3 regions of the Colwellia sp. MB02u-9 genome follow, and region 3 is predicted to be linked to each of the others. Evidence: predicted binding sites of a transcription regulator. Region 3 holds the regulator's gene; each other region holds the start of a gene.
What was found. Region 3 encodes LexA, which represses DNA repair genes until DNA is damaged. Its sites were predicted from a motif close to TACTGTATNNNNATACAGTA; they were not measured.
Positions count from the first base shown of each region.

Region 1: the regulator LexA is predicted to act here: its motif matches at 2,354-2,373, upstream of recA (recombinase RecA).
Region 2: the regulator LexA is predicted to act here: its motif matches at 4,612-4,631, upstream of recN (DNA repair protein RecN).

Region 1 covers NZ_JACGVF010000093.1:86,777-97,560, reverse strand. The annotation lists gene mutS (DNA mismatch repair protein MutS) at 1-2,084, opposite strand, end outside; gene recA (recombinase RecA) at 2,427-3,497, shown strand; gene H4J65_RS08650 (XdhC family protein) at 3,813-4,913, shown strand; gene H4J65_RS08645 (pseudouridine synthase) at 5,208-5,897, shown strand; gene H4J65_RS08640 (hypothetical protein) at 6,278-6,550, shown strand; gene H4J65_RS08635 (DUF1244 domain-containing protein) at 6,787-7,077, opposite strand; gene H4J65_RS08630 (CsiV family protein) at 7,131-8,792, opposite strand; gene mfd (transcription-repair coupling factor) at 8,968-10,784, opposite strand, start outside.
Region 2 covers NZ_JACGVF010000099.1:106,169-116,952, forward strand. The annotation lists RNA gene ssrA (transfer-messenger RNA) at 202-551, opposite strand; gene smpB (SsrA-binding protein SmpB) at 672-1,154, opposite strand; gene H4J65_RS15410 (SRPBCC family protein) at 1,306-1,737, shown strand; gene H4J65_RS15415 (RnfH family protein) at 1,789-2,130, shown strand; gene H4J65_RS15420 (outer membrane protein assembly factor BamE) at 2,415-2,762, opposite strand; gene recN (DNA repair protein RecN) at 2,868-4,532, opposite strand; gene nadK (NAD(+) kinase) at 4,707-5,588, opposite strand; gene grpE (nucleotide exchange factor GrpE) at 5,775-6,410, shown strand; gene dnaK (molecular chaperone DnaK) at 7,321-9,243, shown strand; gene dnaJ (molecular chaperone DnaJ) at 9,558-10,697, shown strand.
Region 3 covers NZ_JACGVF010000090.1:24,914-35,697, reverse strand. The annotation lists gene H4J65_RS06725 (PepSY domain-containing protein) at 1-486, opposite strand, end outside; gene H4J65_RS06720 (PepSY domain-containing protein) at 483-1,376, opposite strand; gene H4J65_RS06715 (hypothetical protein) at 1,722-2,141, shown strand; gene ahpC (alkyl hydroperoxide reductase subunit C) at 3,387-3,956, shown strand; gene ahpF (alkyl hydroperoxide reductase subunit F) at 4,067-5,668, shown strand; gene oxyR (DNA-binding transcriptional regulator OxyR) at 5,906-6,808, opposite strand; gene H4J65_RS06695 (hypothetical protein) at 7,087-7,389, opposite strand; gene lexA (transcriptional repressor LexA) at 7,673-8,287, shown strand; gene coxB (cytochrome c oxidase subunit II) at 8,874-10,430, shown strand; gene ctaD (cytochrome c oxidase subunit I) at 10,443-10,784, shown strand, end outside.

The DNA of each region.
Region 1 (10,784 bases), on a different contig from region 3:
AACAATACTAAACTTTTATTGGTGGCATTATGCAAAATGTTAGCGGTTTCTGTCATTTCTACCATAAAAGTTGAACGACCACTGGCTAAGTCATCAGAAGCGCCAATACGAGTGAAAATTCTATCTACCATGCCTATTTGGGCGGCACTTGCTGGTACATAACAGCCTATATGTGCCAGTAGCACAATTAACGCTGTTTGGCGCATATAGGTAGATTTACCGCCCATGTTAGGGCCAGTAATAATCAGCATTTCTCGGCTGCTGTTTAGCACTACTGGATTAGCAATAAAGGGCTCAGCGGTCATTTGTTCTACAACAGCATGACGTCCAGCTTCGATATTAATACCGCTGGCTTCTTGCAGTATAGGTTTAACATAATTTAAGCTTTCGGCCCGTTCGGCAAAAGTATTTAAGACATCAATTTCAGATAGCGATTGCGCAAGGAGCTGCAATTTTTCTAACTCAGGTAATATTTGCTCAAATAACGCTTCATACAAGCGCTTTTCAAGGGCAAGAAATTTACTTTGCGCGGAGAGCACTTTCTCTTCATGTTGCTTCAATTCGTTAGTAATAAAGCGTTCGTTATTTTTTAAGGTTTGTCGACGAATATAATCATCAGGTACATCAATGGCAGAGGTGCGACTCATTTCTATATAGAAACCATGGACTCTATTATAGCCAACTTTGAGTGATTGAATGCCGGTACGTTCTTTTTCGCGTGCTTCAAGTTGCGCTAAAAACTCGGTTGCACCATCGCTTAAATCTCGCAGTACATCTAATTCGTCGTTATAACCTGGAGCGATAACGCCACCGTCACGAATTAATACCGGTGGGTTTTCCACAATAGCTCTTTCTAATAGTGCTTGTGTTGCCGGTATAGGCTGACACTGTTCAACTAATGCCGCTAAATGCGGTTGAGTACAGCTAATCATAAGTGTTTGCAAATCAGGTAAATGCATTAAGGCATTGCGTAAACGTGCAAAGTCGCGCGGGCGAGCTGATCGCAAAGCAATACGGGAAACAATACGTTCAATGTCACCAAATTGCTTTAAGTTAGTGTTGAGTTCAAAGGGTAAGTCTTGCTGTAAGATCTCTTCAATTGCATTTTGACGATTATTGAGTGTATTTAGCTCGCGCAGTGGAAAGTGTAACCAACGCTTTAGTAATCTAGAGCCCATGGGGGTAGCAGCTTTATCAAGAATTGCGGCTAGGGTATTTTCATTACCCCCTTGCAGGTTTTGGGTTAATTCCAAATTACGGCGAGTGGCGGCGTCAAGGATAACAGCAGTCGATGAGCTTTCACCAATAATGGCTCTAATATGCGGTAGTGCAGTACGCTGACTATCTTTAACATATTGAAATAAACAACCTGCAGCAGCGATACCTAGCGGTTTATCTTCAACGCCGAAGCCCGACAATGACTGAGTACCAAATTGTTTATTAAGTAAGGTTTTACTGGTGTCTAAATCAAACTCCCAATCGGGGCGTCGACGCAAACCTTTGCGACCAGCAATAATACTAGTGGCGACTAATGATTCGGGATATAACAATTCTGCCGGTGATAAACGTTGTAGCTCGGCTTGAACTTGCTCTTCAGTTTTAGGCTCAACCAACACAAAACGGCCACTGGTCATGTCTAAATAAGCGAGGCCAAAACCTTGTAGTGTTTGATGAACAGCAACAATCAAATTGTCTTGTCGGTCGCTAAGCAACGCTTCATCACTGACTGTGCCAGGTGTAACCACACGTACTACCTTTCGCTCTACCGGACCTTTGCTAGTAGCCGGATCGCCAATTTGTTCACAAATAGCGACTGACTCACCTAATTTGACTAACTTAGCTAAATAGCCTTCCACCGCATGATAAGGCACGCCAGCCATTGGAATAGCATTACCGCCAGTTTTTCCACGTGCAGTTAATGAGATATCAAGCAAATCAGATGCCTTTTTAGCATCATCAAAAAAAAGTTCATAAAAATCCCCCATACGATAAAAAATTAAAATATTAGGAAATTCCGCCTTAATAGTCAGGTACTGACGCATCATAGGGGTGTGAGAGGAAAGGTCTTTTGTTATTGTTGTCATTGAACTGCCGTAACTAAAATTGATGAAGGTATTAAGGGCATAGATTATGCCATAATGCAGGCGATCAAATCTTTCTATTTTTGAGAAAAATGCTCAGTAAGCTAATCATATAAAAGCACTATTTAACGACTAATAACTGTATTAGTAACTTTTCAAGTTAAAAATTTATAAAGTTACTTATGTTAATAAAACCGTTATTTTTCAATAGTTAAAATTTATAAATTATTTTATTTTTATATCTAAATAAAATAATTTAATAAAAACCTTGATACTGTACGACTATACAGTATACTTTGCTTCATCAAAACGAATTAAGCACCTAAACCCCTCGTGGAGTAGTAAATGGACGATAACAAAGAAAAAGCATTATCAGCTGCCTTAAGCCAAATCGAACGTCAATTTGGTAAAGGTTCTATCATGAAGTTAGGTGACAATAACACCATGGACGTTGAAACAATTTCTACCGGTTCATTAGGATTAGATATTGCTTTAGGTGCTGGTGGCTTACCTCTAGGTCGTGTTGTTGAGATTTATGGTCCAGAGTCAAGTGGTAAAACAACGCTAACCCTTGAAGTTATTGCTGAAGCACAACGTAATGGTAAAATTTGTGCATTTGTTGATGCTGAGCATGCACTTGACCCTGTTTATGCGGCAAAATTGGGTGTAGATATTAACGAATTGTTGGTTTCTCAACCGGATACCGGTGAGCAAGCGCTTGAAATTTGTGACATGTTAACTCGCTCAGGTGCTATTGACATTATTGTAGTCGACTCGGTGGCTGCGTTAACACCAAAAGCTGAGATTGAAGGCGATATGGGTGATTCACACATGGGCTTACAGGCTCGTATGTTATCGCAAGCCATGCGTAAATTAACCGGTAATTTGAAAAAATCAAATACCATGATTATTTTTATCAACCAAATTCGTATGAAAATTGGTGTAATGTTTGGCAGCCCAGAAACCACAACAGGTGGTAACGCCTTAAAATTTTATGCTTCTGTGCGTTTAGATATACGCCGTATTGGCGCTGTTAAAAATGGTGACGAAATTATTGGTAATGAAACACGTGTTAAAGTGGTTAAAAATAAAATAGCGCCACCTTTTAAGCAAGCTGAGTTTCAAATTCTATATGGTGAAGGTATTAATAGTTTAGGCGAGTTAGTTGACCTTGGCGTTAAAAATGAAATGGTTGAAAAAGCCGGCGCTTGGTATAGTTATAAAGGCGACAAAATTGGTCAAGGTAAAGCAAACGCAGCTAAGTATTTGAAAGAAAACCCTAAAATAGCAAAAGAAATTGATACACGTTTACGTGAAGCGTTATTATCAAAAAATAAACTGCCTGAAGAGGCTGAAACAGATAAACCAGCTAAAGCAGCTAAAACAACTAAAGCCACTGAAGAAGTTGTTAAATAATTCTTAGCGAGTTTTACTTTTAATTAAAAAGCCACTGTAAAGTGGCTTTTTTTTAATATAAAAAGTGGTGTATGATCAGAAAACTGCCAATCTTAGCCATCTTGTTAGTTACTCCAGCATTACTCTAATGACATGTTTTCATCTAAACATATGACTGCACAGCATATCCACCGGCATGTCAGTCGATGTTAAAGCTACGATTTTGACCGATACACTGAGTAAACAGATACAAATTTGACGTTTTTTAACTTTGCCTAACTTGTTATAATAAATTAAAGACCCGTGACCAGCTCTCAATAACTTTAAGGTTTACCATTGCTTAATAATCACTCTCATTATTCCCTGCTTGAACATTACTTAAATCATAGCGAAAAACTTGAGTGGGTAATTGCCACTATAGTAAATAAAGCGGGCTCAAGTTATCGCTCACCCGGTGCTATTATGCTGGTTAATAGCGTGGGACAATCGCTTGGTTTAGTCAGTGGCGGCTGCTTAGAGGCCAATATTGTTTTACATGCGAAAAAAGTATTTGATAGCAAACAAACCCATTACGTTGTATACGATATGCTAGAAGAAGATGGTTATGCAGCAGAGCTAGGCGTAGGCTGCAAAGGTAAAATAGGCGTATTATTACAATATGTCACAGCTGCACATCAAGTATTATTTGCCGAGCTTTTTAAGCGCATGCAAGAGGGGCAAGCAAGCTATTTACAACAAACATTTTTAACTGATGAATCAACACCGCAGGCGTTAAATAACATCAGTTTGTTTGATAATGCTGGCCAGTTATTAATAACAACAGCTCAGGGACAAGAAAACCTTAAGCATGATGCCCTAATGCAAATGATAAAACAGGATACAGCGCACAGCAATATCACCATTGGCGAAGATCAGCTGTCGATAACCAAAATATCGGCACCAACTAATTTATGGATTTTTGGTGGTGGCTCAGATGCCATTCCTTTAGTGTCGATGGCGGCGCAGATGGGCTGGCGGGTAACGGTTGTTGATCATCGCTCTAGCTATGCCCGCAGCAGCAGCTTTAAGCAGGCCTCAGAAATCTTTAGAATTCATCCCAACGACTTTTCTCAAATAGCGCAATTTCGCCAACTTGATGCCGCCGTGTTGATGACGCACAATTTGAATTTGGACGCTGCTTGGTTAAGTTTGCTGCATGAAAATAACGTTGCAAAATATATTGGTTTATTAGGCCCGACTGAACGAAGAGGTAATGTTGAAATGCTTGCTAATATTGAAGACAGAGCTTGGTTAATGCGTCATGTTAATGGCCCGGTTGGCCTTGATATTGGTGGTGAGTTGCCTGAGTCAATTGCCTTGTCTATTTTAGCGCAATGTCACAGTGTTTTGCATCATCGCAGCGGTTTAGCCTTGTCAGGTAAATTTATTAATACTTAACTTATTAATACTTAAATTATTAATACGTAAGCTCATTTGACATATAAATAGCGCCAGGTAAAACTTAGTCAGTTTGATTGTTGAGTAGCTCAATATGTTGGTGTTTTGTGCATTCACTTAACCAAGGCTAGTTATTGGGCATCCTTCTATTCTGTTATATGCTATCCAATTTAATCCAAGCTAATGCTAATGAATATTTTTGTAATGCCTGTACACGCTAGCCTTGCTAAAAATATTCAAATAGCGATAATAGCGGCGCCTTTATTTCATTACCTTTTAGCGATATTACTGACTATGCGTCTCGACAAATTTATTTGCAAAAGTACTGAACTTACCCGCACTGAAGCTAAAAAATTGCTTAAAATGAGCAAAGTAACGGTGAATGATGTGGTAATTAAAGACCCTGCCACACAGGTAGATGAAGATGATTATATTTGCATTGAAGACGAAGCACTGACTGCGCGTAGTTTTCGGTATATCATTTTGCATAAACCTCTTGCTACCATTTGCTCTAATGTTGATGAAATCTATCCCTCGTTATTACATTTAATTGCTGTTGATAAGGCATTTGATATGCACATTGCTGGCCGCCTAGACGCTGACACTACAGGGCTAGTGCTAATTACTGACGATGGTCTCTGGTCGCATAATATTATTTCACCTAAGAAACAGTGCGAAAAAGTTTATCGTGTGTGGCTACGTGACCCGCTGAAAAACACTACGGCAGAGAAGTTTACTCATGGCGTGCAGTTGCAAGGTGAAGATGGTTTAACTCGTCCTGCAACGTTAGAGCAAGTTGCCGAGAAAGAAGTCTTATTGACCATAACCGAAGGTAAATATCATCAAGTTAAACGCATGTTTGCAGCGGTTGGTAATCAGGTGCTGGGTTTGCATCGCGAGCAAATAGGGCCAGTAAAACTGGCTGATTTACCCTTAGGTGAGTGGCGTTATTTAAATACCGAGGAAGTCAGTGCCTTTCTATAAACGCTTAGCTTTAGTTATTGCAGATGATTACTATTGGTTATTTGCATAAATTTTTTCTTACCCTGCCGGTTGATAAAAGCACAGTGGTAGCTTGTTTTTTAATTGCAATGGTTAGCGGCTAGCTAATCAAGCGCCTTACTCTTACTGCCCTTTACTCATCTGCTTTCACAAACCTCTTATAGCAAAGTGTTATAAATAACTTTTCAGTAGCAATTACTTCTTTAGCCTTGCTGCGCTCGACTCTTCTTAAAACTAAAACTAAAACTAAAACTTCAGCAAGGATCTATTGTGGCTTAAAAAAGATTAAACTTTTACCACTAACTGCCGATTAATTAACCAGAGGGTTGTAACTACTATTAATAAGGGAGTTGAGAATAGTTATGGATGTTTTTGCAAGTTTATTGCCGGCCAGTTTTACAGCCAAAGCAGAGCGTTTGGAAAAAGACAGCCGTGAGAAACAACAACAACAGAGAAAAAAAACGCCTAATTCTTTGACTGAGCAGTTGAAAATTACAATAGCTTGTTCAACGCTATCTGAAGATGAGCGCCGCTCTGGCGGCGATCGGCGTCAACAACGATTTAAACGAGGGCGTTGGTTGGAGTCACGTAACCGAAATGATCGCAGAGCTACAGCATTGAACGTGATCGTTTAAATTTGGCTTTAACCTAAACCCTAACCTTAAACCAAGCATTAAGTACCTAGCGGTGATCATTTATTCGCTTAAAGACCAGGCTGTAGTGCTTCTACTTAGCGTAATATTGTTTGTTTATTCTGATACTATTACATACCACTGACAATAACTAAGTACTGCAAGATACAGCCCGACAGATTTCATTCATGTAATAGGCCAGGGTAGCGTATTAATCGCCTAGAAAAATCGAGCTAAAATTATTTCTTTGCGTTTAACTGGTTAAATTTCGCTAGCTTTTCATCTGTTGCCGGCAGTTGATGTTTCTCTTTCCACTCATTATATGGCATGCCATAAACCTGTTCGCGTGCCGTATCAATATCGACGTTAACACCCAACTTTTCAGCTTCAGCCACTGTCCATTTAGAAAAACAGTTACGACAAAAGCCGGCAAGGTTCATTAATTCGATATTTTGTACGTCTTTACGATCATCTAAATGCGCGAGTAAACGACGAAATACCGCCGCTTGAATTTCAACTTCTTTATCCATAGTATCCTCGAAAGTGTTATTGGTAAAAATATAATGAAGCCATTAATCAGTCTCTAAAGACTTTCTTTAGGCTCAGACTCTGGTTCTGGTTCGGGCTCTGGTTTTGTATAAGGTCTAATTTGCACTATCATGCCCATGTAGGGGTGGTCGAAATAATGCACTTCGCCACTAATAACACGTCGGTTTTGTTGAAAACGAATAGCTTTGGCCTGTATTGGTGTCGACGTATTTGCTGCGCTATTTAGATTTACATCAGTGGGTAACGTTGGGGCTAATCTTGCTGTGGCCAGTTCTGCTAAGCTTTTATCTAAAATATTAAAATCAGCGGTAATAAATAAATAATGTTTTAAATGAATATTGAAAAAACCCTCAATAAACCATTGTTGAATAGGCGCTATTGGTGGCGTATTTTCTGTGGCCGCTAAGGGCATTTGATCAGTAAGTTTTAGCGATAAGTCTTGTTGGTCAAGTGCTGCTAATAGTTCGTCGGTGTTTTCGTTTACCTGTGCTATTTGCGCAATAATTTGTTCGAGACGCGCTTTTTTAGCTTGTTGTAGCTGTTCAGTTTGGTTTTGCACAGGTAAAGGCTCAAGCAGATTTTTCTTGCTAGTTTCTGTAAGCAAGTGGCTTCTTTGCTGATTTTTTTGCTCGTTGAATTTAGTTAATTGTTTTTGGTAAGGGATAACAAAATTATCACCGGCATACACTTTCATGGGCACAGATTGTTTTTCAGGTCGAGCAACTTGTCGCCAGCCCATATGCAACATAGGGCGAAAGTTTTTGCTATACCTTAAGTCTTGAATAATATCATTAAGCTGTAATGAGTTTTTGCTCAGCAAATGTGTTTTATTGTTGTCGATATCTTCTGGACCATCAATCAATAATGGCACTTTATCAACAGAAAAACCGTGATAGTCAAAGTCAGGATTTTCGACTTGATAGTCAGCAAAGTATGCTTGGTCAATTCGGCATAATAATATGGGCTCAGTTTTGGCGGGATACTGAAATTTAAGCGCTTGAAATTCTTGTTCAGCTGCTAGTACTAAACGTTGAATATTTGCCTGCTCTTCATCAGACAAGGTGGTTGGTAAGGCTATGGCATTGATGTCACTGTTGCCGGGGGTATTATTATTGATAATCGCGTTATTAATGGTAGCGTCACTAATAGCAGGATTATTCTCTGGGTCGGCACGAGCAATTTCACGGTTTAGCCCTGCATTATTTAGTCCGGTATTGTCGGTAAAAATATGTCGACTAGCTGTGTCATTATCTGCTGAAAGCTGTGTCACATTGTTGTTAGAATCAAGCAGGTTGGTGCTATCTTGCCCTAAACCTATAACTTGGTTTGACACCGAAAGCTCTGGCGCTAATTGTGCTATTTGCACTAATGATTTTTCATTAAAAAGCGCAGGGAGTTTGGCATTTTTTTTCGCTAAATCCCCGACATAGTGTGGTGAATCACATTGGGGTAATAGTTGCTTTAACGTGCGAATGTCAGGGTTTAAATAGCGGTTGAGTAAATCTTCCACACGTTGATGTTTTGGTAATTCACTGCTGTCTGGAAAGTTTTCTTTTAACTGGCTTTTATCACCTAATTGGCTAAAAAGAATAATTTCGACATCAAACCATCGGTCATTATTTTCTTGTGTCGTCGCATTTAACGTTAGTGGAAATGTTAAGACGGCAGAACATAAAAATAGTTGAGTTAATTTCATTCAGTATCCAGTTAATGTTTATTTTACCCAGTGATAATAGCAAAGGTTGATCAATACTTATATTGTCAATCCGTTCTCAATTAGTTATCAATCACTTATCAATCAATTCTCAATCAGTTATCTGTTCAATATAAAAGATAACTAGGCTAGCTTTACGTATTGATCATTGTGGTGTTTAAGCACGCAGGTGATTTGCCAATTCGTTCAGCATGGTAGCGATTAAAATAAAGCGAGATTTTGCATCTTCGGTCACTTGCTTAAATTTCAATTTATTCGCACCTTCCATTTTATATATTTTCGGTTGTTGTTGAATTAAGCCGATGATAAACATAGGGTCTACTTTAGTTTCGCTGCTAAATTCAAATGAACCGCCAGCAGGGCCTGCATCAATGCGGGTAATACCCATTTTTTCTGCTTTAAGTTTCAGCTTGGCGATATGCACTAAATTTTTTGCTGCTTGTGGTAATAAGCCAAAACGGTCTATTAGCTCAACTTGCACGTCGTCGAGTGCTTGTTTATTTTTACAGCTGGCAATACGTTTATATAAACTTAAGCGTAAACTTACATCGAAAATATAGTCATCAGGTAATAGTGCCGCTACGCGTAAATCTACTTCAGTTTGAGTTTTTGTCACTTGGTCAAGCGACAATTCTTTACCTTCTTTTAATGCGGTAACGGCGGCATCAAGCATTTCCATGTATAAGGTATAACCCACTTGGCTCATTGAACCACTTTGATCTTCGCCTAATAGCTCACCGGCGCCACGAATTTCTAAATCGTGAGTCGCCAAAGTAAAGCCGGCCCCTAAGTCTTCTAATGAGGCGATGGCTTCAAGGCGTTTTTTTGCATCTTTGGTCATACGTTTTTCATGCGGGGTTAATAAATAGGCATAAGCTTGATGATGTGAGCGCCCAACACGGCCACGTAATTGGTGTAGTTGTGCTAAACCTAAGTGGTCAGCTCGATCCATAATGATGGTATTAGCGGTGGGCACATCGATGCCAGTTTCAATAATGGTGGTACAAACCAGCACATTATAACGTTGGTGATAAAAGTCGTTCATCACACGTTCAAGTTCGCGCTCACGCATTTGTCCATGAGCGGTAATAATTTTCGCTTCGGGTAATAATACTTGAATGTCTGCAGCGGTTTTATCTATGGTGTCGACATTGTTATGTAAGAAGTAGACTTGACCACCACGCAATACTTCCCGCAGGATTGACTCGCGAATTAAGGCGTCATCACGCTCTCGTACAAAGGTTTTTACCGCTAATCTCTTTGCTGGTGGTGTGGCTATTATTGATAAGTCGCGCATGCCGCCCATGGCCATATTTAAGGTGCGTGGGATTGGGGTTGCGGTCAGTGTTAAAATATCTACGTTTGCCCGCAGCTGTTTTATTTTTTCTTTTTGTTTAACACCAAACCTATGCTCTTCATCAACCACTAAAAGCCCTAGATCTTTATATTTTATGCTGTTTTGTAAAAGCTTATGGGTACCAATTAAAATATCTATTTGGCCAGATTCAACTTCTTTGACAATAGCGTTTTGTTCTTTAGCGGTTTTAAAGCGTGATAAAACTTCAATGTTAACAGGCCAATTTGCAAAACGGTCACGAAAACTTTCATGGTGTTGTTGAGCAAGCAGGGTAGTTGGCACTAATATCGCCACTTGTTTGCCGTCGTTCACCGCAATAAATGCCGCGCGCATGGCCACTTCGGTTTTGCCAAAACCGACATCACCACAGACTAACCTGTCCATCGCTTTTGGCGATAACATGTCGCTAATGACCGCATTGATGGCTTGTGCTTGATCAAAGGTTTCTTCAAAACTAAAACTGTCAGCAAAAGCGCGATAATCATCTTTATTTCGTTTAAAGCTATAACCATGGTTGCTGGCGCGTTTGGCATAAATATCTAACAGTTCAACGGCTACGTCACGTACTTTTTCTGCGGCTTTTTGCTTGGCTTTACTCCAGCTATCGTTACCCAGTT
Region 2 (10,784 bases), on a different contig from region 3:
TATTACTCACTTTTAGCTTGTCCTTAAATTTATGTAATCAATGGGGGCAGAGTCATTGATATTTTGAGTACATGTTGTTTTGTAAATTTTAGACATAAAAAAACCGCTATTAAGCGGTTTTCTATCATAGTCTGTTGCCAGACTATGGCCAAATCTAAAAGTTACTAGGTATAACTAATGGACTAAAAACGGTCTTTATTTTGGTGGAGCGGGGGGGAATCGAACCCCCGTCCGAAAAGCCTACATCCTTGGTACTACATGCTTAGTCGATCATTTATTTAACCACTTGGACGCCAACCGACAGGCTTCGTCATGGTGAGCTTAATACTATTTCGCGGTTCAGCCTTAAGCGTGCTTCCCTCGCTATCCTATTTGGGGTGACCATCGATCCTCTAAACAATAGGAGAATTTTTGAGGCGATGGCTAGCCTAAGCGGCTAGTGCGAACGTTTCGTCGTTTGCAATTATAGTTTTGCGGCTTTTTACCAGGCAAACCGCCCCTGGGCATGCACCTCGGGTTTCATGAATCTCGTCGAATCCTAGATCCGCCCCAAAGCTTACTCTTTACTTCTTTTCTACTGCTTTCTTTTCTACTGCTATAGACTATATAAGTCTATGCAGCGCATTATACAACGCTTGGCTTAAATAGACAACGTGATATTTTTTAATCAATTATCTGTCTAAGTTTCTATTTTTCATTAAACGGCCTTTATCTACTGCCCATTCTCGGTCTTTAATGTCAGCACGTTTATCGTGGTCTTTTTTACCTTTGCCCAAATAAAACTCTAATTTAACCCAACAAGCTTTCCAATACATTGCAGTGGCGATTAAGGAATAACCATCGCGCTCTACAGCGGCAATAATTTTCTCTAGCTCTCGACGGTTTAAGAGTAATTTTCGGTCACGATTAGGATCACAAACCACGTGACTAGAAGCGGCGTTAAGCGGCATTATTTCAGCGCCAAGTAAATAGGCCTCACCATTTTTTATGTGTACGTAACAGTCAGATATATTTACCTTACCGCTGCGTATACTTTTAATTTCCCAGCCCTGTAAGCTCATTCCGCCTTCAAACTTATCAGTGAGGGTATAGTTATGACGTGCTTTTTTATTTAGAGCAATAGTATTGCTGCTTGATTTCTTTTTCTTTGCCATTATATTTCCATTTTGTTTGCTACCAAAAATAGCAATCATCAACATTATACGGAGTATTGCTGTTATTTAAATGGCTTATTTATCATTTTTCACTTTAATGCGTTTTTAAAAGACATTTGCTATGATAGCGCCCTTGAGAATTGGAGGGTGAATGCCAAACATAAGCCGTAGTGCATTAGTGATGCACAGTGTAGAAGACATGTATTATTTAATTAATGATGTGCTTGCCTACCCAAAGTTTTTACCTAATTGTAGTGATAGTAAAATAGTTGCCCAAGACGAACATAGTATGACCGCCGCGATATTAGTGTCTAAAGGTGGTCTGAAAAAATGGTTCACCACGCAGAATGTGCTCATTAGTAACCAAGAAGTTAAAATGAGTTTAGTTGATGGGCCTTTTAAGTCTCTTGTGGGTGGTTGGCAATTAAAAGCCTTATCTGATGATGCCTGTAAAATTGAATTGACCTTGGATTATGAATTTTCTAATAAAATGTTTGATTTGGCTTTTGGTCGAGTATTTAATAATTTAGCCAATAATATGGTGCAAGCGTTTACTCAGCGAGCAAAAGAAGTATACGGTTAGTGGTATCAGCTGTGTATTAATAGAGTTTACATTAACATGAGCGAATAGGTTATGAGTGAAGAAATTAATGTGCAAGCCCCACTCGAGATTGAGGTGGTTTATGGCACACCAACACGACAAGAGATTATTAGCTGTACTGTTGAGCCTAACACTACATTAGAGCAAGCCATTTTAGCTTCTGGCATAGTTGAAGAGTTTCCTGAAATAGATTTAGCCGTTAATAATGTTGGTATTTGGAATCGCTTAGCTAAATTAACCGATAAGGTGAAAGACTTAGATCGTATTGAAATTTACCGTCCACTGCTTGCTGACCCGAAAGAAGTGCGTAAACGCAGAGCAGAAAAAGCTAAAGAAGAAGGCCGAGCTAATAAAATTACTGGCGGTCGGGTTTAGTCACGCCGAGGTAATACTGGCGAGAGTTAATTTACTATTTTGATATATGATTTAGTATGACTTAGCCTGACTTAACTAGGAAATTTATTAAAAATTTAGCCATAAAAAAGCATGTCCTACAATAGACATGCTTTATCTTCAGGATGAACCTTATATCAAGCTCACATGGCAGTTCCTAGCCATTAAAGTCATTAATGGCTAGGAACTGCATCAGTACATTCTTGGACGCCAATGTGAAAGAGTGATGATGTTCAAAAAACAACTAATCGCTAGTTAACTAAACCCTAGTTAACCATAGGCACGTTATAGCTTTCCGGTAATTCAAAATCACCTTCAGCATTAACAACCTTGTTGTTATCAAAGGTAATGGTAAATTGTTTTTTTGCGTTAAATTCGTCGCTTCGACCTGATTTGAAACTATAAACATAATGCCAAATATCTTTATTAAACGCGCCTTCAACAACAGGGCTACCTAATACAAACTTAACTTGTTCTTTTGTCATACCAATTTGAAGTTTGTCGATATCTTTTTGCTCTAGATAGTTTCCTTGTGGAATATCTATACGATAAACCCAGCTAGAACAGGCAGAAACAGACAAGGCGATTACAATAGCTAATACTCGAAAAAACATGTTAATTATAATTATCCTTTATAGTTTGAATGGGGATAATAGCGAAGCGGGCTAACAGATACAAAATAATTTTTAGTTTATTTTACCCGTCTGTTGATCTTTGCTTTATCCAGCCAGTAATTCTTGCGCGTTAGCTAGGCTATTTTCGGTAATTTTATCACCAGCTAGTAAGCGAGCAATTTCTTGGACGCGGCCATTGCTAGAAAGTTCAGTTACTGTGGTTTCTGTATGTTCACCATCAGTTAATTTAGCGACAAATAATTGTTGATGCCCCTTACTGGCCACTTGCGGTAAGTGAGTTACACAAATAACCTGAGTGTTTTTTGCTAGTTGTTTCAACTTGCTACCTACCATAGCGGCAGTTGGGCCACTAATACCCACATCCACTTCATCAAATATTAAGGTAGGGGTAATAATTTTATCAGCCAGAATAACTTGCATCGCTAAGCTGATACGAGAAAGTTCGCCGCCTGAGGCAACTTTATTCATCGCTTCTAACGCTTGCCCTGGGTTTAAACTCGCTAGATAACTCACGCTGTCATTACCGTTAATCGATAAGTTTTCGCTTTTATCTTGGCAAATATCGATTAAAAATTTGCCATACGGCATGTTAAGTTCAGCCATGCTTTTGGTGATCATTTTACTTAACTTAGTGGCTGCTTTTTTTCTTGAGTCAGACAAAATCAGTGCAGCGTGTTGATATTTTTGTTTTGCGGCCTCTATATCATCGTTAATTTGGTTTAAACGTGTTTCATCAGAGCTAAATAATTGTAGCTCTTGTAACAGCTGTTGATGAAAGTTTGCTAATGAGCCTGTCGGTACTTGATGTTTTTTCGCTAACAGCACAGCGGTTGAATAACGCTCTTCTATTAAAGTATAAGCTTGTGGGTCAAGTTCTAAACTTTCGTAATAATGCTTAATTTCTTGGCTAGCGTCTTCAACTTGAATTAAGGCTTCGTTAAGTTGTTCTGCTATGGCTTTTAATGTTGGGTCATAGTTACCTAAAGCGGTAATTTGCTCGGTACTGTGTCTTAGGCCATCGACGACGTTAAATTGTTCATCTTCGGATAATTGTTGTACAGCAATTAAGGTTTCATTGAGGATATGTTGACCATTACTTTGGCGGTTATAGTCAATTTCCAAGCTTTCAAATTCATCAAGTTGTAATGAAAATTCATCTAATTCGTTTACTTGGTACTGTAATAACTGCTGTTTGGCTTCACGTTGTAGTTTGCTTTCTTGCAACAGTTTGGCTTCTTGGCTAAGTTCACGCCATTGATGGTAATAATATTTAACTTCATCTAACAAGTGCTGGTGGCTGGCATAAGCGTCAAGAATATTGCGTTGTTCAGCGGGTTTAACCAGTAGTTGATGGTTATGCTGACTGTGGATGTTAATCAGTAGTTGTCCAATTTCTTTTAGTTGCGTTAAAGGTACTTGGCTACCATTAATATAGGCTTTGGATCGGCCTTCAGCAGAAATAACCCGACGCAGAATACATTCATTTTCGAGCAGCATATCATTATTTTTTAGCCATTTTTTTGCTCGTTTGTTATTACTGGTATCAAAGGTAGCGGCTAATTCGGCTTTCGCGCAATTAGGTCTAACGACGTTGGTTACCGCCCTATCACCTAAGCAAAGCCCTAAGGCGTCAATCGCAATAGACTTACCTGCACCGGTTTCGCCGGTAATGGTAGTCATGCCTTGCTGCCAATCAATGTCGAGTGAACGCACAATGGCAAAATTTTGAATGTTGAGCTGCAATAACATAGTCGCCTCACTGCCTTTATCGCAACGTTATATTGGATAAAGTGTTAATACCAATTGAAATGGTAAATAAAAAACCAGATACTGTTAATTTATACAGTATCTGGTTTTTATTCAAGCTATGTTCGCAATTTTATTTATATTTCGACATTCTACTCATCGCAGATTTAAGAAATATTAGTAGAGTTTATGACCCCAACCTAATTTATTTCTTAGTACATTAAAGTAGTTATGATCAAGTGGGTGTATTAGGCGCAGGGTAAATTCACTTTTTTTGATGATCACTTCATCACCTGGCATAACAGCTAAAATTACATGGCCATCGCAGCTAACTTGCAAGTTTTCATAGTTTTCATTGGCCAGTTTTAGTTTTATTTCACTGTTACCGTCAACCACAATAGGTCGACTGGTTAACGTATGAGGAAACATAGGCACCAAGGAAAGGGCATTTAAATTGGGGGTTAATATCGGGCCACCCGCTGACATAGAATACGCAGTTGAGCCGGTAGGCGTTGAAACAATTAAACCATCAGAGCGTTGGCTAAACATAAAGCTGCCATCGATGTAAACTTCAAATTCGATCATGCTGGCGACTTTACCTGCATGAAGTACAGCTTCGTTCACCGCACTGTTTGAGCTTTTAAGTTTGCCGTGGCGATAAACTTCAGCTTCGATGATAAAGCGTTGTTCAGCGCGAGATTCACCTTTTAAAATAGCTTCAAGCGGGGTGATTAAATCATCAGGAGATAAATCGGTAAGAAAACCTAAATTGCCACGGTTAACCCCAATAACACCCACATTGTAACAAGCTAAAACTCTAGCCGCCCCTAACATATAGCCGTCACCACCAATAACAATAGCCAGATCGGCCTGCTCGCCAATACGGGTAAGTGACGCCATGACAACATTTTCAATATTAACGGTTTGGGCCACAGAGTTTTCTACCAGCACTTGATAGCCTTGCTGCGACAAATATTGATGTAAAGCTGCTATGGTTGAACTGGCACCTTCATGGTTAGGTTTACCAATTAAGCCAATAGTGCGGTATAAATTACTCATACGGTGCTTATAAATATGTAATATAATTAAGGACTATCAGCAGTTTCGCGCTATTTTGCTCGCTTGTAAAGTTGACTTTTTTTTAAATGATTTACTTTTGTGCTTGAATCATAAAAACAAACCCCCATAATTAGCGTTATTATGTTTTATCTATTTTGAAATTTAAGATCTACTTTGGAGTTTTTCATGGCCAACGAGTCAACAGAGAATAAAAGTGCTGAAGAAATTTCAGCAGACGCATTAGCCGCTGAAATTGTTGAGGATGCAGAAGAGCAAGTTGAAGTTCAACTTGACGCTGCAGTCGAAAATATCAGTGCTGAGCAAGAAAAAATAAACGAACTTGAATTAGCATTAGCTACAGCTAAATCGACGGTTGCCGATCAAAAAGATTCAGTCATTCGTGCGAAAGCAGAAGTTGACAATGTTCGTCGCCGTGCGTCACAAGACGTTGAAAAAGCACGTAAGTTTGCTTTAGAAAAGTTTGCTGCTGAAATGTTAACAACAGTAGACAACCTAGAGCGAGCATTACAAAATATTGATAAAGACGACGAAAGTAATACGGCTATCATCGAAGGTATTGAGTTAACTTATCAAGGTTTATTAGCTTCGTTAGAGAAATTTGCGATTCAAGCGATTGATCCACAAGATCAACCATTTAATCCTGAATTGCATCAAGCGATGTCAATGCAAGAAGTTGAAGGTGTTGCGCCTAATACCGTTATCGCGGTTATGCAAAAAGGTTATGAGTTAAACGGTCGTTTAATTCGCCCTGCGATGGTGATGGTGTCAAAAGCTAAGCCGAGTGTAGATACCACCGCATAATTTTTATTATTCGGTAATTTTGCACGACAAGAAAAGCCAGACAAATGTTTGGCTTTTCTATATGCAAGATTTGATCTTTTTTAGGTACAAAAAATTGGCCCAAAGTCATATTATCACCCGCGCAAAGTCGCACTAACAGCTAGCCAAATTCATATTATCACCTGTAGGCACTTGTAGGGTGGACTTCAGTCCGTCAAGTTAAATGAAATTTAACCGTCTTTAGATAAACACCAAAAAAATAATACCCGCGATAGATGTTTGTTAACCCCATCACGTTAATTTCCCGCTAAGCAGTTGTCAGACTAAAGTCCGACCTACAAAAATCCCAACGGCACATGACACCCGTAGACACTTGTAGGATGGACTTCAGTCCGTCAAGTTAAATGAAATTTAACCGTCTTCAGCATAAACACCGAAAAAATAATACCCGTAATAGATGTTTGTTAACCCATCAGATTAATTGCCAGATTAACGGTTGTCAGACTAAAGTCCGACCTACAAAAATCACAACACAACATGACACTTGTAGGGTGGACTTCAGTCCATCAAGTTAAATGAAATTTAACCGTCTTCAGATAAATGCCAATCAACAAAGCAAAATTATGGTTAATACCATTAACTGACGAGTATTTAATTAATCACTATTTTCTTGTCATGTTCTTGCTATGTTTTACAAACTATAGGCTTTCTAAACTATATTTTTGCATAATCATTGTGTAGCTCTTTACTAGTAATGGTATAGACCACAAATGCTTAATTGTTATTAATAAAAAGCAGAGCAAATAAAAACGGATATTTTTTACTTATTTCAACAAAAATAGTTGAAAAAACTTTTTCTTGTCCCCACTTACTGTTCATCGAAAGATTTAATCTTTATTTTTAACGTAATAAGTATTCGGAGATCCTCAAGATGGGCAAAATAATTGGTATTGACCTAGGGACAACAAACTCTTGTGTTGCTGTTCTAGATGGCGGTAAAGCACGTGTAATTGAAAATGCAGAAGGCGATCGTACAACGCCTTCAATCATAGCTTACACAGAAGAAGGCGAAACGTTAGTGGGTCAACCTGCTAAACGTCAGTCAGTAACAAACCCTAAAAACACATTGTTCGCCATTAAGCGTTTAATTGGTCGTCGTTTTGAAGATGAAGAAGTTCAACGCGATATAAAAATTATGCCATTTGGTATTGTTAAAGCCGACAACGGTGATGCTTGGGTAACGGCGCGTGATAAAAACATCGCTCCACCACAAGTTTCTGCTGAAGTTTTAGCAAAAATGAAAAAAACAGCAGAAGACTATTTAGGCGAAAAAGTAACTGAAGCCGTTATTACAGTTCCTGCTTACTTTAACGATGCACAACGTCAAGCAACTAAAGATGCGGGTCGTATTGCGGGTCTTGAAGTTAAACGTATCATCAACGAGCCAACTGCTGCTGCCCTTGCTTACGGCATGGACAAGCAAGAAGGCGACAAAGTTGTTGCAGTATACGATTTAGGTGGTGGTACATTTGATATCTCTATCATCGAAATTGATGAAGTTGAAGGCGAGCACACGTTTGAAGTACTAGCGACTAACGGCGACACTCACTTAGGTGGTGAAGATTTTGATAACCGTTTAATCAACTATCTAGTAGCTGAATTCAAGAAAGATCAAGGCATGGATTTAACTACTGATCCTCTTGCTATGCAGCGTTTGAAAGAAGCGGCAGAAAAAGCAAAATGTGAGCTTTCTTCAGCACAACAAACCGATGTTAACTTACCGTACATCACTGCTGACGGTTCAGGCCCTAAGCACATGAACATCAAAGTTACTCGTGCTAAATTAGAGTCTTTAGTTGAAGACATGGTTAAAGCCACTTTAGGTCCGCTTAAGCAAGCACTTAAAGATGCTGACCTTTCAATTAGCGACATTAACGACGTTATCATGGTAGGTGGTCAAACACGTATGCCTATGGTACAAAAAGTTGTAACTGAATTCTTTGGTAAAGAACCTCGTAAAGATGTTAACCCTGATGAAGCTGTAGCTGCAGGCGCTGCGATTCAAGCGGGTGTACTTTCTGGTGATGTAACTGACGTATTATTATTAGACGTTACGCCATTATCATTAGGTATTGAGACTATGGGCGGCGTGATGACGAAAGTTATCGAGAAAAACACCACTATCCCAACTAAGCAATCTCAAACATTCTCTACCGCAGACGATAACCAAGCGGCAGTAACAGTGCATGTTGTGCAAGGCGAGCGTAAGCAAGCTTCAGCAAACAAATCTCTTGGTCAATTTAACCTTGAAGGTATTGACGCTGCACCACGTGGCACACCACAAATTGAAGTAACTTTCGATTTAGATGCTGATGGTATCTTGCACGTAACGGCGAAAGATAAGAATACCGGTAAAGAGCAAAAAATCACCATTAAAGCTTCTTCTGGTTTATCAGATGAAGAAGTAGAGCAAATGGTACGTGACGCAGAAGCAAATGCTGACGAAGATGCGAAATTTGAAGAGCTTGTACAAGCTCGTAACCAAGCTGATGGCATGGTTCACGCAACACGTAAGCAAATTGAAGAAGCAGGCGACGATTTACCAAGCGAAGACAAAGAGAAACTTGAAACAGCATTAGATGAACTTAACGTTGCCATTAAAGGCGATAGTAAAGAAGAAATTGATGCCAAAACTCAAGTGGTTGTCGAAGCTTCAGCTAAGTTAATGGAAATTGCTCAAGCTAAAGCTCAAGCACAAAGTGGCGCACCTGAAGGTGAAGCTCCTGAAGCTGATTCATCAGGCGGCGACGATGTAGTTGACGCTGAATTTGAAGAAGTTAAAGACGACAAGTAGTTAATTGTCAGGTTGCCACTGTATTGCTCAATAGCAGCGCGGACATGCCCACATACATTGTATGCTTGGCGTGTTCACCTTGTTCTAGCAGGATACGATGACAACAAAAAACAATTAAACTTTGTGGTTTAGTTAACATAAATTAAAGCGCTGATAGTTATCGGCGCTTTATTATGTAAAGTAACAACGAAAAATTAATTATTACCTGATGTTAATTTGCTTAGATTTTTAAGGTGTTAAAGTGAACGCTACAGCGTCTAAGAAAGAAGTTAAACAAATTAGTATCCATAAATAGAAGTAAAGAAATCAAACCTATGTCAAAACGCGATTATTATGAAGTGCTTGAAGTGTCTAAAGATGCAGCTGAGCGCGATATCAAAAAAGCTTACAAACGTTTAGCAATGAAATATCACCCAGATAGAACACAAGGTGATAAATCAAAAGAAGAACAGTTTAAAGAAGTTAAAGAAGCTTATGAAATATTAAACGATGATCAAAAGCGTGCGGCCTATGATCAATACGGCCACGCGGCGTTTGAACAAGGCGGACATGGCGGCGGCGGTTTTGGCGGCGAACAAGATTTCGGTGATGCCTTCGGTGATATTTTTGGCGACATTTTTGGTGGCGGTGGTCGCGGTCGTGGTGGTCAATCTCGCCAGCGTCGTGGCTCAGATTTACGCTATAACCTTGACCTTAGCCTCGAAGAAGCGGTTAAAGGTAAGACTTTAGAAATTAAAGTGCCTACATTTGTTAGTTGTGATCCTTGTGATGGTAGTGGCGCTAAAAAAGGCACCAGTGCGAAAACGTGTTCAACGTGTCATGGTCATGGTCAAGTACAAATGCGTCAGGGCCTATTTGCGGTGCAACAAACCTGTCCAACCTGTTCTGGTAAAGGTAAGGTTATTACCGACCCTTGTACTTCATGTCGTGGTCAAGGCCGCGTTGAAAAAGAAAAAACTCTATCTGTTAAAATTCCACCGGGTGTTGATACCGGCGATAGAATTCGTTTGTCAGGTGAAGGTGAAGCCGGTGAACATGGCGCACCCGCAGGTGACTTATATGTGCAAGCGAATGTTCGAGACCACAAGATATTTGTTCGTGATGAAAATCACTTATTTTGTGAAGTACCGATCAGCTTTACAACGGCTGCTTTAGGTGGCGACATTGAAGTACCAACGCTTGAAGGTAAAGTTAAGCTGAAAATACCGAAAGAAACCCAAACAGGCAAAATGTTCCGTTTGCGTGGCAAAGGTGTCAAGTCAGTACGCAGCCACTCAATTGGCGACTTAATGTGTAAGGTTGTCATTGAAACGCCGGTAAGTTTATCGGGCGATCAAGCCGACTTACTTCGCCAGTTAGAAGAAAAAATGGGTAAAAGCACCAGCAAGCATAGCCCGAAAGAAACTGGTTTTTTCGACGGTGTGAAAAATTTCTTCGATGATCTTAAAAGCTAAGATAACTCGAATATAACTCAACACTAAAATCCCGCACTATGTTGCGGGATTTTTATGTACAGGAAGTAGGGGCAGTTTTTTTGTTCC
Region 3 (10,784 bases):
GTCATCAGCAAAATTAATTTGCCAACTGGGATTTTTATGTTTGAGAAAATCGGCAATTGGCGGCGTTATTAACGCGACAGATTTAATATTACCTGGGCCATTATAAGTCGCTTTGGCAATCGCTTTGGCGAATGGTTCATCCACCAAGGTTAGCTCACCGGTAATAGCATTAACGATATGGTAGCTGTTGGCAAAGTGGCGATATAAGCCTTGCTGTTGAGTTAGCAGGTAATAAGGCTGCGAGAGAATACTGACTTGGTTGAGTTCAAGCGTAGCCGGGTATAATTTTAGTATGCTTTTAACGGGTAACAGTGCTTGGTTTGCCAAAGTTGGCTGCTCGGCCATGGCCGTTTGACGATAAGCATTACCGCGGGCTTTTTTGTGATCAATGACATTGAAGACTAAGCCACTGGTTAGCCAAATAAGTAGTTGCAGACCGATGAGTAATGAGGCCCATTTATGAATTTTTCTTATCCAAAGCATCATGACTTATCTCCAAAAGGTAAGCGGTTATCTTGTTGCGCTTTTTTAGCCCTATCGCGGCTTTTTCTACGTGAGATTATTATCGGTTTGATCACTTTGAAATAAGTCAGTACTAAACCACTAAAGGCAGCAAAAAATCCCAATGAAGCAATAAAAAACAGCAACCAATTACTGACATCTTCGTCGTCGCCATAATCCATGATATGCAAGCGAAACATCCAATCAAACAAATACCAAAGTTGATGACGTTTGCTAACAACTTTACCGTTACTCACTGAGATATAAAGCGACGGTGAGGCGAAGTTGTCAAAATTAACCTGCCATACGGGTAAGTGTCGAGCACTTAAGCCAAAGTGTGGATTTGCGGTTATTAGCTCGGCATTAAGTACTTTGCCATCACCAGAATAAAGGTATTTTGCTATGGTAATTGCCATGTTTTTATTTAATGGCGATACCTGTTCGCCGCTCTGTGCATCAATTATAAATGCTTGTTTAGCTATGTTAAAGCGATAGACTTCACGGTTCACTAGCAGGCCAACACTTAAGTTTTTAGCCCGTGGATATTGTTGAAATAAGGTTGACGATGAGTATGTTAAGTTCTCTGATTTTATTTTATTTTGATGGTTGATAATTAAGCTATCACCGTGAATATAATCAAGATCAAAAAAGACCATATAAGCACCCGTAACAGACCAAATAACAAATTGTGCACCAATAAATAACATCAACCATTTATGCAGCTTATGGCTGAGGTTAAAGAGTTTTAAAGGCTTTTTTCTTATTGTTCTAGCTTTAGTCAATGTTGTTTTAATTAGGTTATTCTCCACAATAGCTATTCTGCTGGCAGTAGTTAAGGGTGTGAGTGTTACCGCGTTAACGAATCCACCCATCATGGGTGCAGCAGTGCGATTGATGACTTTTGATCATACGCTGTGACCTTATAATATCGATAAAAGTGCAACAATAGCAACTGAATAACGATGAGATAGAAAGGTCTGTCTTTGTTTTTTAATGGCGTGGAGCTTAGTATTTAGTCTGCTCACTATTGAACTTAATCCTAGTGAACTTAATCGCGCGATTGTTATGGACGGATATGAAGATAAATGCACAGAGATGCAAAAAATAATTTAGTCAGTTAGCTATGGTATAATAACATAGGCAAAACCATCAAATGATATAGCTGTGGTGAGCGCTCATTATTTACCGATAAACTACTTATTAAAAAGGCGTCAACCATCATGGATATTATGACTGAAACCTTGCCAATTTCTATTCAGGTGAGTGATGACCTAGTGGCCGAAATAAAAAATATTGCCGCCATTAGTAATAAACTCGAAGCGCAGTTAAATTTTCATACCATGACGGCGAATTGGTATGGCGATGAAGCAGATATTTTACAGATCAATTTTTATCTTGTCGCGATTAACGAATTTGGCAATGTAGCAAAACAAGCACCGAATGTTGAAGTAGAAACGTTTGCAGATGACGTTTTGTTGCTGAGCTCAAGCAACAAGTTAATAGATTGTCATGTTGCTATTACAGCAGCGGAATCTGAATTAATACGCCAACAGCCGAAACTATTGTCGGGCTACCTTGCTAAAAAACTGTCCAAGATACTTAATTTAATTGCTGATAGGCAGCAACTTACACAGATATAAAATTGTTTTTTATTTGGATTAAGTTATTTTAATTAAATAAAATCAAGGTGTTGTGAGATGATTTATTATTGATGAAATTTATTTGTCAATAAAGTTGAACTAAGCATTATAAAGTTACTCTTACTTAGCAAGAGATTCTCCCCTCGGTTTTGTTTTTATTAGTGTTTTTATATTTTTATACGCTCCTCAATTGAGGGGCGTTTTTTTTGCCTATATTTTGGCGGATGACTTATTAGTTATTGAAAGTGTTCAAGGAGCAAAGCGATTAATTTTTGTTCTTTGAGTAGTGAATCATTTATTTTCACCAAATCTTCGTTGAGGGATTTAGGTTTATTTTTATTTAAATTGAACTAACCATAATAATAGCACTCTTACTTAACAAGAGATTTCCCCCTCGGTTTTGTTTTTATTAGTGTTTTTATATTTTTATACGCTCCTCAATTGAGGAGCGTTTTTTTTGCCTATATTTTGGCGGATGACTTATTAGTTATTGAAAGTGTTCAAGGAGCAAAGCGATTAATTTTTGTTCTTTGAGTAGTGAATCATTTATTTTCACCAAATCTTCGTTGAAGGATTTAGGTTTATTTTTATATAAATTGAACTAACCGTAATAATAGCACTCTTACTTAACAAGAGATTTCCCCCTCGGTTTTGTTTTTATTAGTGTTTTTATATTTTTATACGCTCCTCAATTGAGGGGCGTTTTTTTTGCCTATATTTTGGCGGATGAATTATTTGTTATTGAAAGTGATAAAGGAGCAAAGCGATTAGTTTTTGTTCCATGAGTAGTAAATCATTTATTTTCACCAAATCTTCGTTGAGGGATTTAGGTTTATTTTTACATAAATTGAACTAACCAGGGTAATGGCACTCTTACTTAGCAAGAGACTCTCCCCTCGGTTTTGTTTTTATTAGTGTTTTATATTTTTATACGCTCCTCAATTGAGGGGCGTTTTTTTTGTCTTTTTTTTGCTTTGATCATAGCTAAAGAAATTAAGCTGATATTAATATGCAATCTTATTTTTCATATAACTTCCTGTAACATTGAAATTTTAGTCATCTATAAAATAAAGTTAAACAGTCACAGCAACAATGTCCTCTCTTTCTACATTTAATTCTACAGTACACCCATAGCTTTTGCCTATCGATATAATAAATTCAAACGATTGTTCCTATTTTAAATGCCGGCGTATCATTGTCCCAACTTAACAAGTACTCATATTTTTAAAACAAGTGGAGATAAACATGTATAAATCAATTATCAATTCAACCATCCAACCATTTAACGCAACAGCATTTAGTAAAGGCGAATTTGTCGAGGTTTCAGAAGCTGATGTTGCAGGAAAATGGGCAGTATTTTTCTTTTACCCTGCTGACTTTACCTTTGTTTGTCCAACAGAGTTAGGCGATATGGCTGACCATTATGCACAACTACAAGAAATGGGCGTTGAAGTTTACTCAGTATCAACCGACACACATTTTACCCATAAAGCTTGGCACGGTAGTTCAGACACTATTGGCAAAATTACCTACCCAATGATTGGTGACCCAACAGGCAAAATTACGCGCAACTTCGGTGTCATGATTGAAGACGACGGCCTAGCATTACGTGGCACGTTTGTAATCAACCCTGAAGGCGAAATTAAAATTGCTGAGATACATGATCTAGGTATAGGTCGTTCAGCAAAAGAGCTAGTGCGCAAAATTCAAGCGGCACAATATGTAGCTGAACATGACGGTGAAGTATGTCCAGCAGCATGGCAGCCAGGTGCAGAAACATTAACACCATCATTAGATTTAGTTGGCAAAATCTAAATAAAGTAAAAAACTACCGCGATACTTTTAAAATATCGCGGTATTTACCAAGCCAATTCAGCATGACCTAAAAATCATCCTATTCATCAGTTTTCTCAAAGGAATAACCCATGTTAGATACGAACTTAAAGCAACAACTAACGACCTATTTACAGAATTTAACATCGGCTGTTGAATTATCAGTATTTTTAGGTGACGACGTTAAATCAAAAGAATTAAATACCTTGGTGACAGAAATTGCTGAAATGTCAGCATTAGTCTCGGTTGTTGCAGCAGATGCAAGCAATGAACGAGTGCCATCAATGTTAGTAAAATCAGTTAAAACTGGCGGCGAAATGCGCTTTGCTGGCGTGCCGATGGGGCATGAATTTACTTCGCTGGTATTAGCCTTGTTACACAGCGGTGGACACCCAATAAAGCTTGATAAAGCGGTGATTGAGCAAGTTGCCTCTCTAGAAGGTGAGCATAGCTTTGAAACCTATATTTCCTTAAGTTGTCAAAATTGCCCAGACGTAGTGCAAGCACTGAACATGATGGCGGCAATTAATCCGCAAATTAAGCATGTGATGGTTGATGGGGCATTATTCCAAGAAGAAGTTTACAAACGAGATATTTTATCAGTACCGGCAGTTTACTTAAATGGTAAAGCGTTTGGCCAAGGCAGAATGACGGTAACTGAAATTTTAAACAAAGTTGATACCAATGCTGGCGCGAGACAAGCTAAGGCGATAAACAACAAAGCAGCTTTTGACTTATTAGTTATAGGTGGTGGCCCAGCAGGTGCATCATCAGCGATATATAGTGCCCGTAAAGGGATACGCACAGGTATAGTGGCAGACAATTTTGGTGGCCAATTACAAGAAACCATGTCCATTGAAAATTTTATTTCAGTGAATGCAACTGATGGGCCTAAACTAGTGGCTAACCTAGAAGCCCATGTTAATGAATACGATGTTGATATTATGAATAATCAACAGGTGAAAAAAATTATAGAAAGTGATGTTGAAGGTGGTTTAATCACCGTTGAATTAGAAAACGGCGCTATCTTACAAACACGCTCAACCATTATTGCTACAGGCGCAAGATGGAGAGAAATGAACGTTACTGGTGAGCAAGAATACCGTGGTAAAGGTGTTGCTTATTGTCCGCACTGTGACGGACCATTATTTAAAGGCAAATCAGTTGCGGTGATTGGTGGTGGTAACTCAGGTATCGAGGCAGCCATTGATCTCGCAGGCTTAGTTAAGCATGTTACTGTTCTTGAATTTGATAGCGTACTGCGTGCTGATGCGGTATTACAAAATAAAGCGCGTTCGTTACCAAATATCGAGATTATTGTTAATGCTCAAACCACCGAAGTATTAGGTAATGGCAAGCATGTTACTGGACTAAACTACCTTAATCGTGCAACAGATAAGCAAGAGAGTGTCGAACTTGCGGGTATTTTTGTACAAATTGGTTTAGTGCCAAATTCAAAGTTTTTGCAAGGAACTGTTGATTTAACCGAGCGAGGCGAGGTGATCATTAACCACAAAGGCGAAACCAATATTGCGGGTGTTTATGCGGCGGGCGATGTAACAAACACGCCATTTAAGCAAATTATTATCGCTATGGGCAGTGGTGCAACAGCAGCATTAGGTGCATTCGATTATTTAATTAGAACACCGAACCCGCTTGAAAACACTGAAAGCATTAGCGAAGCTGCAGCCTAATAGCGCATTATTTCCTAGCTTAAATTAACACTGAAACGCCAGTGCAATAAGTACTCAAAAAATAAACGCTATCGTTGGCAACGGTAGCGTTTTTTCGTTAATAGCGCGCTTGCTGTTGCACTGATTTAACCTTCCCCCATGCAGGCGTGATATAGCTTGGACTTTAGTTCATCAAGTTAAATGAAGTTTAACCGTTTTTACTCGAAGCTCATAAGCGGGTTGTGAAGCATAGCTAATTTATTCATCAAATAAACCCGTCACTGCTTGGCGCACTTCATTAACCACAGCTCTAACACTTTCCATACGCGCGTAACCAGCACGACAAAGTAATGATATTTCACGCACCGGTTGCGGGCTTTCAAAAGGAATGTAATGAATATGCTTCTGTGGAGCATAATTAATTGTCGCCAACTGTGGTAGCAGGGTAATACCCATATTGCTGGCCACCATATATCGTAAGGTTTCAAGACTGGTGGCTCGAAAACTATGATCTTCCTCCGCACCAGCGCTAAAGCAATAGCCCATGGCTTGATCTCTCAAACAATGGCCATCTTCTAAAGTGAGAATTTTTTGATTATGTAAATCATCAAATGTTACTTTAGTTTTATTAGCCAGTGGATGTGAAGGAGACGTTGCCATCACCAAGGGCTCGGTGAATAAATCGTAACGTTCAAAACGCGCCATTTCTGGCAACCAAGGCAAAATTAAAATATCGAGTTTACCTGTTTCCAATTGTTGCAGTAAATCTTGCGTTCTATTTTCATGTAAATAGAAGTTTATTTTCGCGAGATTGCTGTTTAGTGCCGGCATAATATGCGGCAATATATATGGCGCTAACGTAGGTATTAAGCCTATATGTAAATCACCTGACAGTGGGTCAAGTAGCGCTTTTGCCGCTTCTTCAAAGTTATTCGCGGCGTTAAGTACTTGCCGAGCTTGTTGTACTAACTTTTCTCCTGCGGGTGTTAGCATAACATTGCGCGGTTGGCGTTCAATTAAGGTTAGCTTAAGGCGTTGTTCTAGTTTTTGAATTTGACCACTTAGCGTTGGTTGACTAACAAAGCAAGCCTCAGCGGCATGGCCAAAATGCTTATATTCGGCAATGGCGGTTAGATATTCTAAATCACGAATTTTTATCATAGTTTAAATCTATTGATATAAGGTAGTTAATAGCTAAATTTATGTTAGCTTAAGGTACTGAGTTTAGCTAGCATATTGAAAAGCAAAGCCTGCACTGAAGCGTTAATACCCAGACTAAACCATGTTTGCAAAGGCTAAAACTTGCTAACGACGTGGTTAATTGAGGCGCTTATTGCATCACTGCACATTTAAGCCGTTGTTTAAAATGACTTAGGGTACTTTGAAATCTTGAAATCTTGAAATCTTGAAGAGTTAAGAAGTTGAGGGAAATTGAAGCATTACAGCTTTGATCGCTCATAAGCTGGAATGTTAATAAAATTTTCATCACCTTTGGCAACCGCTTCTTTTAAGCTCGCTTTTCTATTTTGGCGAGACTCAATACTTTCACCAAATACCTGAAAGTGAGCTCGCGCAATAACATCGACAGCCTCTACATGAGATATAACGCCTAACGCTTTACCCGCATGGATAAAGCCTTCAACTCTGAATTTTTGCTTATCATCTTTTTTATGATTTTTTGCGAGGCTAAAAACTTTTAGCAACTGTGCTTGGCAACAATCTAAATATTCGTGTTTATTCATTATTTTCCATTCACCTTCTAAGGTTGATTTACCTATATACCTGCTGTTTAAGCAAGGTTAATAGTTATATTTATGGGTATTTTTAATGACCTTAATCGAGAAAGCCGCTTTACAACAATATGGCTTGAGCACTTAATTTTTTGCTAGCATCACTAATTGCAACTAAAACCCAAACTAGCAAAGGCGACTGATTATTTTCTTGCGTTTATTTACAGCCTGTATACAATAACAGTAATACTGTGTAAAAATACAGGCTTGCTCTTAAGTAGCTTAAGGAACAACTATGCGCCCTTTAACACCCAGACAACAGCAGATTTTTGATCTGATCCGAGAAAAAATTTCTGATACGGGTATGCCACCAACGCGTGCCGAAATTGCTACTTGTTTTGGTTTTAAGTCGGCCAATGCAGCAGAAGAACATTTAAAAGCGCTAGCGAAGAAAGGCTATATTGAAATGCTACCTGGCACATCGCGTGGTATTCGTCTTGCACAAGAGTTTATCGCTGAAGATGGTTTGCCACTTATTGGCCGTGTGGCAGCCGGTGAGCCTATTTTGGCACAAGAACATGTTGAGCAGCATTACAAAGTTGATGGCAATTTATTTCATCCTCCGGCTGATTATTTATTGCGTGTTAATGGCGAGAGCATGAAAGATATCGGCATTATGGATGGCGACTTGTTGGCCGTTCATCAAACAACCGACGTGCAAAATGGTCAAGTGATTGTTGCTCGTGTAGAAGACGATGTTACCGTTAAGCGTTTTAAACGTGAGGGCAATGTGGTTTATTTACATGCTGAAAATGAAGATTTTGCACCGATTAAGGTCGATTTAAAGTCTCAGCAATTTAATATCGAAGGCCTAGCCGTTGGTGTTATTCGCGCGGCTGATTGGATGTAGTTCACGTTTCATTTACTTCATAAATGCTAATACTTAGCTAAACTAGATTTTCCTACACTATTTTTTCCTAAATTATATTTCGCAGATTTAACTATCACTTGGTTTAATTCAAGGTGTTAAAATCTGCGTATTCCACATGCTTGATAACCATTTATCTACCTAATATGTAGCTAAATTTTTTTGGTTAGAGCTATCCTTCTGTTCGGCAATAAATACCGCTAATAGCTTGCTTTTTATACAGCAAATTTCTGTGTTGATTATTTATTATTCAGCATGAAAAACAGGCTTTGAACAAAACATGAACATTGCAGCCATCCTTTTAAAAATCTACTTATCGTCCGGTTTAGGGCTTTTACTCTATTGTATTTACTGGTTTTTATTTATCATGCTTTTGAAATTAAAAATTGACCCCTATCAAGTTTTAAGTAATTCTAGTCTGGAAAACGTACAAAAAAAACAATAGGGCGCAATTGACAACTGTTGATTAATGCGTCACTTAAATAATAATAAATGTATGCGCTAACTAGCCGGTTTTCATAATGAAAATACGTTATTTGGCCTAAATTAAAGGTGAAGGAGATGTCGTGTGAAAAGACGTAACCTAGGTTTGCTGTTGCTAGGGGGCTTGTTGTCTAGTTCAGTGTGGGCAGATATGTCGCTGAACCTAACCAAAGGTGTTACTGAGGTTAGTAGAGACGTATATGATTTACATATGCTGGTGCTGTATATCTGTACTGGTATTGGTATTGTGGTCTTTGGTGCAATGTTTTGGTCTATGGTGTTTCACCGTAAATCAAAAGGTTTCAAACCAGCAACCTTTCATGAAAGCACAAAAGTTGAAATTCTTTGGACGGCGATCCCTGTCGTTATTCTAATTGCTATGGCTTTTCCTGCCACTATTACGCTTATCGATATGGAAAATAACGATGATGCGGACTTAACCATTCAAGTAACGGGTTCTCAGTGGAAATGGCATTATAAATATTTTGATCAAGACCTTGAGTTTTATTCAGTGCTTTCTACCCCGCGTGAACAATACGAAAACCAAGATGGTACCTCAGCAGAAAAAGGTGAACATTACCTGTTAGAAGTTGATCGTCCTTTGGTTATTCCAACCAATAAAAAAGTGCGTTTTGTTATTACTTCTGATGATGTTATCCATGCTTGGTGGGTACCGGCATTTGCGGTAAAACAAGATGCTAACCCAGGCTTTATTAATGAAGCTTGGACCAAGGTAGATGAACCCGGTGTTTATCGTGGCCAATGTGCTGAGTTGTGTGGCAAAGACCACGGCTTTATGCCGATAGTGGTTGAAGTTAAGTCTGAAGCCGATTACGCCATTTGGCTTGATGAGCAAAAGCAAATGAAAGCCAATGCAGCAGCTGCTGAAGCGGCGTCGTTAAATGCTTCGGCTTCAATGGACGAATTAATGCAACTGGGCGAAACAACCTATACCGCTTACTGCGCAGCGTGTCACCAAGTCAGTGGACAAGGTTTACCACCCGCATTTCCAGCTCTTAAAGGCAGTGCTATTGCCACAACGGGTCCTGCTAGCGCGCATATAGATATTGTCGTTAATGGTAAAGCAGGTACCGGTATGCAAGCTTATGGTAAGCAATTAAGCTTAAAAGAAATCGCGGCGGTTGTAACTTATGAGCGTAATGCTTGGGGTAACAATACCGGTGAAGCTGTTCAAGCGGCTGACGTGCAAGCGGTTAGTGGTGCAAGTACCTCAGATACGGTTGAGCAAGCGGTTGAAGACGTTAAAGAACAAGTTGCTGAAACCGTTGCCAAAGTCATACCAGAAGAAGATTTATCAAAGGTTTATAGCCAAGACGAATTAATGACCCTGGGTGAAGATGTCTACATGACAGCTTGTGCTGCTTGTCATCAAGCTACTGGTGAAGGCATGGCGCCTGTTTTTCCTGCACTTAAAGGTAGTGTGATTGCTACAGGTGATGTAGCAGTGCATTTGGATATGGTGCTTAACGGCAGCAAGAAAAATCCAGCGATGGCGGCTTTTGCCGGCCAATTAACTAAAACGCAAATTGCGGCGGTTGTCACTTATGAGCGTAACGCTTGGGGTAATAACACCGGTGATTTAGTCCAGCCAGCAGCCGTTGCTGCTGCTAGCGCGAAGTAGGGAGGCGTTATAATGACTACAGATGTAATTGATGATCAATCCGAGCATGATTCACATGACGGTGAGCACCATGATCATAAAATGACCGGCATAAAACGCTGGCTATATACCACAAACCATAAAGACATTGGTTCGATGTATTTATGGTTCTCTTTTATCATGTTTTTAACTGGCGGTGCTATGGCGTTGGTTATCCGAGCTGAATTATTTCAGCCTGGACTACAGATAATTGAGCCTGATTTCTTTAACCAAATGACCACAGTACACGGTCTTATTATGGTATTTGGTGCGATAATGCCAGCCTTTACCGGTTTGGCTAACTGGATGCTACCTATGATGGTTGGTGCGCCAGAT